Linked DNA regions of Cytobacillus luteolus. The protein of the gene in region 2 interacts with the protein of the main gene of each other region in a pairwise test. Links are inferred from orthologs where the notes say so. Each region holds a gene or a part of one and is shown on either strand. Other genes may lie near its edges.

Region 1 (2,828 bases), on a different replicon or contig from region 2:
TCACATACATATTTCGCAACCTGTTGTCCATACTCAAAATACTCATCAAGAATATCTTCTATTTTAAATCCTTCAACTTCATAAACTTTTTCTAATAAACGGTTTTTTTCTGCTAAATTGTTAGTTAATTTTTCTTCAAATATTTCTCGATCTAACAAATCAGCCATGCGAATTCCTACACGTGCTGCTTTATCCATATAGGCTGGGCCAATTCCTTTTTTAGTTGTACCAATTTTATTAGCACCCTTACGATCTTCTTCAACTTCATCTAATTTTAAGTGATATGGTAGTATCACATGTGCACGATTACTAATTCTTAAATTATCTGTGCTTACACCACGATCATGTAAGTATTTTAACTCTGTTACAAGTGCTTTCGGATCAACAACCATTCCGTTGCCAATTACACAAATTTTATCTGAATAGAAGATTCCTGACGGGATTAAGTGTAGTTTATAGGTCTCTCCATTAAACTTAATTGTGTGACCTGCATTGTTACCGCCTTGATATCTAGCAATCACTTCCGCGTTCTCAGATAAAAAATCTGTAATTTTACCTTTACCTTCGTCTCCCCACTGTGTTCCAACAACAACTACTGAAGCCATAGGCTTAGCACCTCCGAGTGAACTCTAACTTATTTTACGTTCATTTATGTATCAAACATACTAATCTTATCAATTCTAACCACACAAGTCAACTAAACCCGAACAATTTTAATGATAGTATTTTATTTGTTCGTGAAATATCAACTTGCATTATTAGTTTTTCCAATAAACGAAAAAAGAACCCTCCCGATTGGGAAGGTCCTTCCTTTATACTATGCACCTGGTGGTATATTGGTGTCATCAAATCTTCTTTCTAGGTTTACGAACTTGTTATATTCTTTTACGAAGGCCAATGATACTGTTCCAACAGGACCATTACGTTGTTTTGCAATGATAATTTCGATAATATCCTTGTTCTCTGATTCTTTATCATAGTAATCATCACGGTACAAGAAGGCAACAATATCAGCATCCTGCTCAATACTTCCTGATTCACGAATATCTGACATCATTGGACGCTTATCCTGTCTTTGCTCAACTCCACGAGAAAGCTGAGAAAGAGCAATAACAGGAACCTTTAATTCACGAGCTAGTTCTTTAAGTGAACGAGAAATTTCTGATACTTCTTGTTGACGGTTTTCGCCACTACGCCCGCTTCCTTGGATTAACTGAAGGTAATCAATAAGAATCATACCTAAGCCACTTTCTTGCTTTAGACGGCGGCATTTTGAGCGAATATCACTAATTCGGATACCTGGTGTATCATCAATGAAAATTCCTGAATTTGATAAGCTTCCCATAGCCATTGTCAGCTTACTCCAATCCTCTGCCGTTAATGCACCTGTACGTAGTGCTTGTGCATTAATATTTCCCTCAGCACAGAGCATCCTCATTACAAGCTGTTCTGCCCCCATCTCAAGACTAAAGATAGCAACATTTTCATCTGTTTTCGTGGCCACATTTTGTGCGATATTTAACGCAAAGGCTGTTTTACCTACTGAAGGACGAGCGGCAACGATGATTAAATCATTTCGTTGAAAGCCAGCAGTCATACGATCTAATTCTGTAAATCCAGTAGGGATACCAGTAACATCGCCTTTACGATTTGTTAATTCTTCAATATTATCATATGTCTCAACTAATACATCACGGATGTTTTTAAACGCCCCTGCGTTCTTACGTTGAGCAACTTCTAAGATTGTTTTTTCAGCTTCACTTAAAAGGGCTTCTACTTCATCTTCCCTTGAATATCCATCTGAAGCAATGGTCGTTGCTGTTCTTATTAGTCTTCGAAGTATCGATTTCTCTTCAATGATTTTTGCATAATATTCAATGTTGGCAGCTGTAGGAACAGAGTTTGCAATATCACTAAGATAAGATACCCCACCTATTTCCTCTAAAAGCTTTACATCAGCTAATTCAGCAGTCACGGTTACTAAGTCGACCGGTTCACCCTTATCATTAAGATTAAGCATTGCATTGAATATTTTTTGGTGAGAAGCACGATAAAAGTCATCAGGAATTAATATTTCTGATGCCAACGTTAATGATGCTGGTTCTAGAAAAATAGCTCCTAGCACAGCTTGCTCAGCTTCAATATTTTGGGGAGGAATACGATCTGCAAGTAGTGTACTCATCTTTTTCTTCACTCTCCCTTAGAGGTGTTATCTATCTATTATATTAATCTATTATCTATGAATTAGAAATCTAAAATAATATGGATATAAGAAAAAATGTGATTTGTATTAAACAAAATCACATTTCATAATTGTATATGATAGCAAAGCTTTTTATCAATGGTAATTACTGCTCCTTCACTTGAACCTTAACTGTAGCAGTAACTTCTGGATGTAGCTTAAGTGGGACATTTGTAAAACCTAGAGAACGAATTCCATCTGGTAGATCAAATTTACGCTTATCAATTTTTATTTTGTGAGTTTTTGCTAACTCATCTGCAATTTGTTTACTAGTTACTGAGCCAAATAATCGCCCGCCATCACCAGCTTTTGCAGTTAGCTCTACCGTTAAAGCTTCAATTTTTTCTTTTAATTGCTTTGATTCTTCTAGTTCTTGAGCAGCCTCTTGTTTCACTTTGTTCTTTTGAGCTTCTAACATCTTCATATTAGCAGGTGTGGCTTCAATAGCAGCACCTTGTTTGAATAAAAAGTTGTGTGCATACCCATCTGACACATTTTTCACTTCACCTTGTTTTCCTTTTCCTTTTACATCCTTTAAAAAGATTACCTTCATGATTTTTTGCCTCCTTCAATATATTCATCTATA
Region 2 (5,434 bases):
CTCTTTACCTAATTTACGATGATCACGTTCTTTTGCCTCTTCAAGCAAACGTAGGTATTCATCTAGCTCTGCTTTTTTGAAAAATGCAGTACCGTATATACGCTGAAGCATTTTATTTTTACTATCTCCACGCCAGTAAGCACCAGCAATACTTAATAGCTTGAACTCTTTAATTTTTCCTGTTGATGGGACATGTACCCCTCGACAAAGGTCAAAGAAATCTCCTTGCTCATAAATTGTTACCGTATCACCTTCTGGGATTGCTCCCACTAGTTCTACTTTTAGGTTATCACCTATTTCTTCATATCGACTTAATGCTTCTTCCCTACTCACTTCTTTACGAACAATATCTATATTTTCACTTATTATTTTCTTCATTTCTTTTTCGATTTTCGGAAGATCTTCTGGTGTTAATGACTCCTCGATATCAATATCATAATAAAAGCCATTTTCGATAACTGGTCCTACACCAAGCTTTACATTACCATATAAGCGCTTAATCGCTTGGGCCATTAAATGGGCCGTACTATGGCGCATGATTTCAAGTGCTTCATCTGTATCCTGAGTAATGATGGCAATTTCTCCATCTTCGTTGATTTCTGTACGTAAATCAATATGACTACCATTTAGTTTTCCTGCTAATGCCTTCTTTTTTAATCCTGGGCTAATTGACCCAGCAATATCTTCAGTTGTAATCCCCTTTGGAAATTCCTTCACTGCTCCATCTGGAAATGCAATTTTTACTACATCTGACATCATGTTCACTCCTACATATGTTTTTTTGAAAAATAAAAAAACCCGTCCCTATAGAAAGGGACGAGTTATATCTCGTGGTTCCACCCTTGTTCCCATTTTAGTGAATGATAAGCTAAGCATCTCATCATTGCCTCAAAAATGGCTCAAGAATTTGGTAACGGTAATGGCCGTCAGTAATTACTTTGTTAACTAGTGTTAATGTTCACTACTGAAGTTTAAAGGTGGTAAGTGTACAATCGTGTTAGGAAGCTTTCAGCCTGGTCTTCCCTCTCTTGGAACCGGTTTTACACACTCATGTCCTCATCATAACTTGTTTATATGATTATTATATGTAGAGTATTATAGTTCTAATTTTTTTAGAAATCAAGAGCAGTGAAAACCTTTTTTATATTTTCTTATGAACTAATAAGTGCTGAGACTCGATAAATTCTTTTTTTGAGAATATCCTAACTCGTTCTTGGAAGATGTTACGGATGGTTTGCACCATCCCATCATCAACTTGATTTGTATATAAATTAATCGAACTTGGGTTCATTGAAACAAGTGGTGCTATTATGGATGAGTCAATATACATTGGATAACTTTGAATTAACTTTCGATCAATGTATTTTATAACCTCATCTCTTTTTATTTCAGAAAATTGCTCACTAAACAATAAAAACTGATCATTATGCAATATGTTAACGTGCTCTAACTTCGAATCCCGTTCAGTGATATAATCTCTTAGATTTTGAATGAAATTCTGATATTCTTGTTCTAGCTTATATTCATCAATTGATATTTCAACATATTGTAGCAATCGATCCGAATAGTCTTTTAACCGGAACTTAATGAATGACTCGAATGAGAAGGAAATCGAATCTGTTAGCAGTGTACTTAACGAAGTAGAAATCAACTCTTCTCTAGGCACTAAGTCTGCAATAACAGGAATCCCCTTACGCTCACCTTCGATTATGGATCTAGCAATCTCTAATATTTGTTGTCTTTCTTCAAAATCGGAAAAGTAAAATAACTCTTGCATCATTGATAGCATCCAAATATCTTCTTTCGTCTCAATAAAAAAGCTTGTTATCACTGGAATAATAAAAGAATCCACTAGCTCATTACTCTTTTTATCTATACATATCGTAATTATGTTTTCTTGTTCATATAATACATCTATGTAATTTATGTTACGCTCCTGTTGTGCCGAGCAAAGGCGTTCATATAATTTTAAAGCATCTAAGGATTCTTGAAAGTGAATCTCAATCAAGTTTGTCCCCCCTTTTCAACAATACCTGTTTTATGTATATGGGGACAGGCGAAATTTTAGAATAAGAACTTTTAAGAACAAAAGCGCAAGCGCCTTGATCAGCCCCGACAAGCAAATGTTCTGTGACAGAAAAAGTCTGCTCTTCGACTTTTTATGGCAAAGGTTATTTGACCTCGAGAGGCTAGGCGCTGGAGCTGGCCGCAGTAAACTTTAAGGATTAATCACAACTAATTTCATATGTACAAAAAAGAGCCAACCCTTTAAAGGATTGACTCTATTCACTTCGACGGTTTTTGCCTCTTAATTCAACCGGTTTTGCTAAATATTTTATTCTCTCCATGATTCGAGCAGCCTTAACTTGTTCTTCCTCACCTCTTTGTGTAAAGGCAAGATGATGTTCAAGCTGAGTATAATCGAAGTTTGAGGTAAAGAAGGTGGGTTTATTTTCTAACATGCGATATTGAAGGATTGCTCCTAATATATCATCTCGAATCCAGCTAGACATTGATTCAGCCCCAATGTCATCAAGCATTAATACTGGTACTTTTTTTACTGCCTCGATTTTCTCCGAAAAAGAAGAATCCTGTAATGAGCCTTTAAGCTCTCTCATGAACTCTGGTACGTAGATAAGCATAGACTGTACATTTTTGCTAGCTAACTCATTGGCAATGGCACCTAGAATATAGGTTTTTCCTGTTCCAAATGGACCATAAACATACAATCCCTTACCTGGTTTATCACTATCATATGTTTCTACAAAATCTTGCGCCATTGAAATGGCCTTAAATCTTGCAGGGTCATCTAAATCAATACGATCAATAGAAGCCTGTAAAATTTCTTTAGGTATATACATACTTTTAATTAATGACTTGAATTTAGAACGGTCATCATGAAGAATTTTCCTTGGACATCGATCATAATTAAGACCGATAATCTTGCCTTCTAGTACTAAGTGTGGATGATAACCCTGAAGCATGTTTTTACAAGCTTCTAGGCTTGCACATTGGTCACATTCCTTGCTCTGATTAATGTATTCGTATAATTTCCCTAAACTACGAGTTATCATGTCATCCGTAATCTGTTCTTTATGTTCTTCAATAAAGCTTTTAATATGTGGGTGACTTAACACTTCTCTTTTTAAGGAATCAAAACGATTCTTGAATTTGTCATTACTGATTAGTTTTTTTAACGAATGATTAATGGGCTCCATTATGTTCACCCCTTACAATTAAATGAATTACGTTTTCTTTTTAAACTTCTTAATTCTTTCTTCTAACTCACGTTTCTCATGCTCGAAATCTTTCTGACTAGATTCTTCTTGTTTCTCAGAAGTTTCCTGATGCAACCAGTCTGGTAACATTTCAGTTCGAACCGCCTTACGCTTATTTTGCTTTGGTTCACTTTTTGTTTTTGCCCAATTTTGATATTGACGATGTTCTTGTTTTGCCAATGTCATAGCCTCAGGAACAGTACGTATTTGCTTACGCGACCAATGACTGGCTAACTTTTCTACATACCCTTTTGTAAGCTTCATATCTGAACGTAGCATTACATAATATATTAGGACATTTACGACACCAGGTAACAACTGTTGCCCGAACATAACATCTTCAATAATTTTCATATCTGCAGATGAAGGTTCCGCACCACCGGATATATCAATTAACAGAGCCCTTGGAGAAATTGTCTCAAGTTGCTTAATCAACTTTTCTTCTTTTGACTCCGGCTCACGAGTAGCCATTGTTTGATAAGGAATTGGTTGGCTTCTTTCTGAAAGTGCTGGAAGATGGTCTCCATGTTCAAACTGATACCAATCCCTTGCTGCCTTCCTTAATTTTTCAATATCAATCATTTCATTATGATTAATTGCACTCATAGCAATATTTTGCATCTGTATCGGGTCAATAGAATAGAGAAACGACAGCTTTTTTATTGCATCCTGTACTTTTGGTGTAATGGATTTTTTAGGTATCATAACCTCAGATATACCAGCAAAAAACAAATCAAAATCAAACAGATCTTCACTAAAGTGAATTTCTTGTTTTCCTTGTCGATCGAAAAAACTATTATTTTGGTCAAGCTGTGTATTACCAGTTGTTTCTTCATTAATATTTACAGCCATTTCAGAAGGATTAATCGAGCTAAATACCTCATTAAAGTTTTTCGTAATAGGCTTAAAGTTCTGTGAATCAATTTCTGCCCCAGAAAAAAACCGTTTCAACATCATAAATTTATTTTTTCCTAGTCGATTATAGAGGAAAATGTTTAGAACACCGTCAGTAAAAAATTCTTTAGGTGTTAATGGTGCCTGTATGTCATATATAAAAAGGCGATTATCGTCTGATTCGTTCACAAATGTTTTCATTAGGCCAATTGCCTCAAGCTTCAATCTCTCTTGGTATATGTCTCTTAGATTAGTTTGCATAATAGCCATTAAACCGTGATGTGTTGTTTCTTCACCCCACATTCGATTTTGTTCTAACTCACTCCAAAGGGTCATATAGAGGCTAAAGCACTTTGTGCCGATTAACGGTTGATAAAGGAGAGTGAGCACCTTTCGATCATTTTCATTTAGCATGTCCGCAGAGCGCACGATATAACGATCAATTGGCAGAAGATCCTTCCAGTGTTGTTGTTGTTTCATACTTTCACTCAACTTTCCGTTAAATAATAATCTTTCTCTTATTTTAAAGGAAAAAAGAGCTTAATTCTATAAGCTCTCTATCTGTCTTTATTGATAAGCTCTTTGAGTTCTTCGATAAAGACGTTAATATCTTTAAATTGTCGATACACAGATGCGAAGCGAACGTATGCTACTTCATCTATTTTTGATAAACGGTTCATTACCATTTCACCGATTTCTACGCTTTTCACTTCTGAGTTACCCTGATTTCGAAGCTCTTTCTCTACTTCATGTGCTATATCTTCTAATTGTTTCAATGAGACAGGACGTTTTTCACAAGCTTTAATTAGACCACGTAGCATTTTTTCGCGGCTAAATTCTTCACGAATCCCTTCCTTTTTAACTACGATTAGAGGGATTTCTTCAACCTTTTCAAATGTGGTAAATCTATGTAAACACTTTTCACATTCCCGTCTTCGTCTAATAGATTTGCTATCATCGACTGGGCGAGAATCAAGTACTCTAGTTCCGTTATTTTGACACACTGGGCACTTCATAAGATCAGCTCCAATCTACTGCTATTAGGAGAAAAAGTGAGTACACATCATTCCCCGTCAAGTTAGTTGCTCTTAATTCAATCTTATAAGAAAGCTTGTCTTAGTACAAGTTTTAATTCATTCCACATTTTTACCGTTTTAGAAGAGGAAGTATCCCGTCTAATTCTTTATACATAAACTGAACCAATCGCTTACTGTATCCAAAGTCCATAGGTAATACACTTGTTTCGGTAGTAACCGAAAAGT

What was found.
Region 1: the proteins of dnaI (region 2) and dnaB interact in binary tests that used the Bacillus subtilis proteins (3 or more experiments, as listed by UniProt). The link is inferred for Cytobacillus luteolus from one-to-one orthologs.

What each region holds. Positions count from the first base shown.
Region 1 is NZ_JAGGKM010000007.1:33,859-36,686, reverse strand. It holds dnaB (replicative DNA helicase), read right to left. Parts: upstream 2,183-2,828; coding sequence 818-2,182; downstream 1-817. Other genes in the region: J2Z26_RS18200 (DHH family phosphoesterase), read right to left, coding at 2,792-2,828; rplI (50S ribosomal protein L9), read right to left, coding at 2,349-2,795; J2Z26_RS18215 (adenylosuccinate synthase), read right to left, coding at 1-605. UniProt on the Bacillus subtilis protein: The main replicative DNA helicase, it participates in initiation and elongation during chromosome replication. Travels ahead of the DNA replisome, separating dsDNA into templates for DNA synthesis.
Region 2 is NZ_JAGGKM010000004.1:296,967-302,400, forward strand. Bases 1,251-4,020 are described here. They hold dnaI (primosomal protein DnaI), read right to left. Parts: upstream 3,219-4,020; coding sequence 2,283-3,218; downstream 1,251-2,282. Other genes in these bases: ytxC (putative sporulation protein YtxC), read right to left, coding at 1,251-2,008; J2Z26_RS13530 (replication initiation and membrane attachment family protein), read right to left, coding at 3,246-4,020. In the rest of the region: thrS (threonine--tRNA ligase), read right to left, coding at 1-756; more of ytxC, read right to left, coding at 1,142-1,250; more of J2Z26_RS13530, read right to left, coding at 4,021-4,652; transcriptional regulator NrdR, read right to left, coding at 4,730-5,188; J2Z26_RS13540 (cytosolic protein), read right to left, coding at 5,319-5,434. UniProt on the Bacillus subtilis protein: Helps load the DnaC replicative helicase onto single-stranded (ss)DNA and simulates the helicase activity; in the presence of DnaB more helicase activity is seen.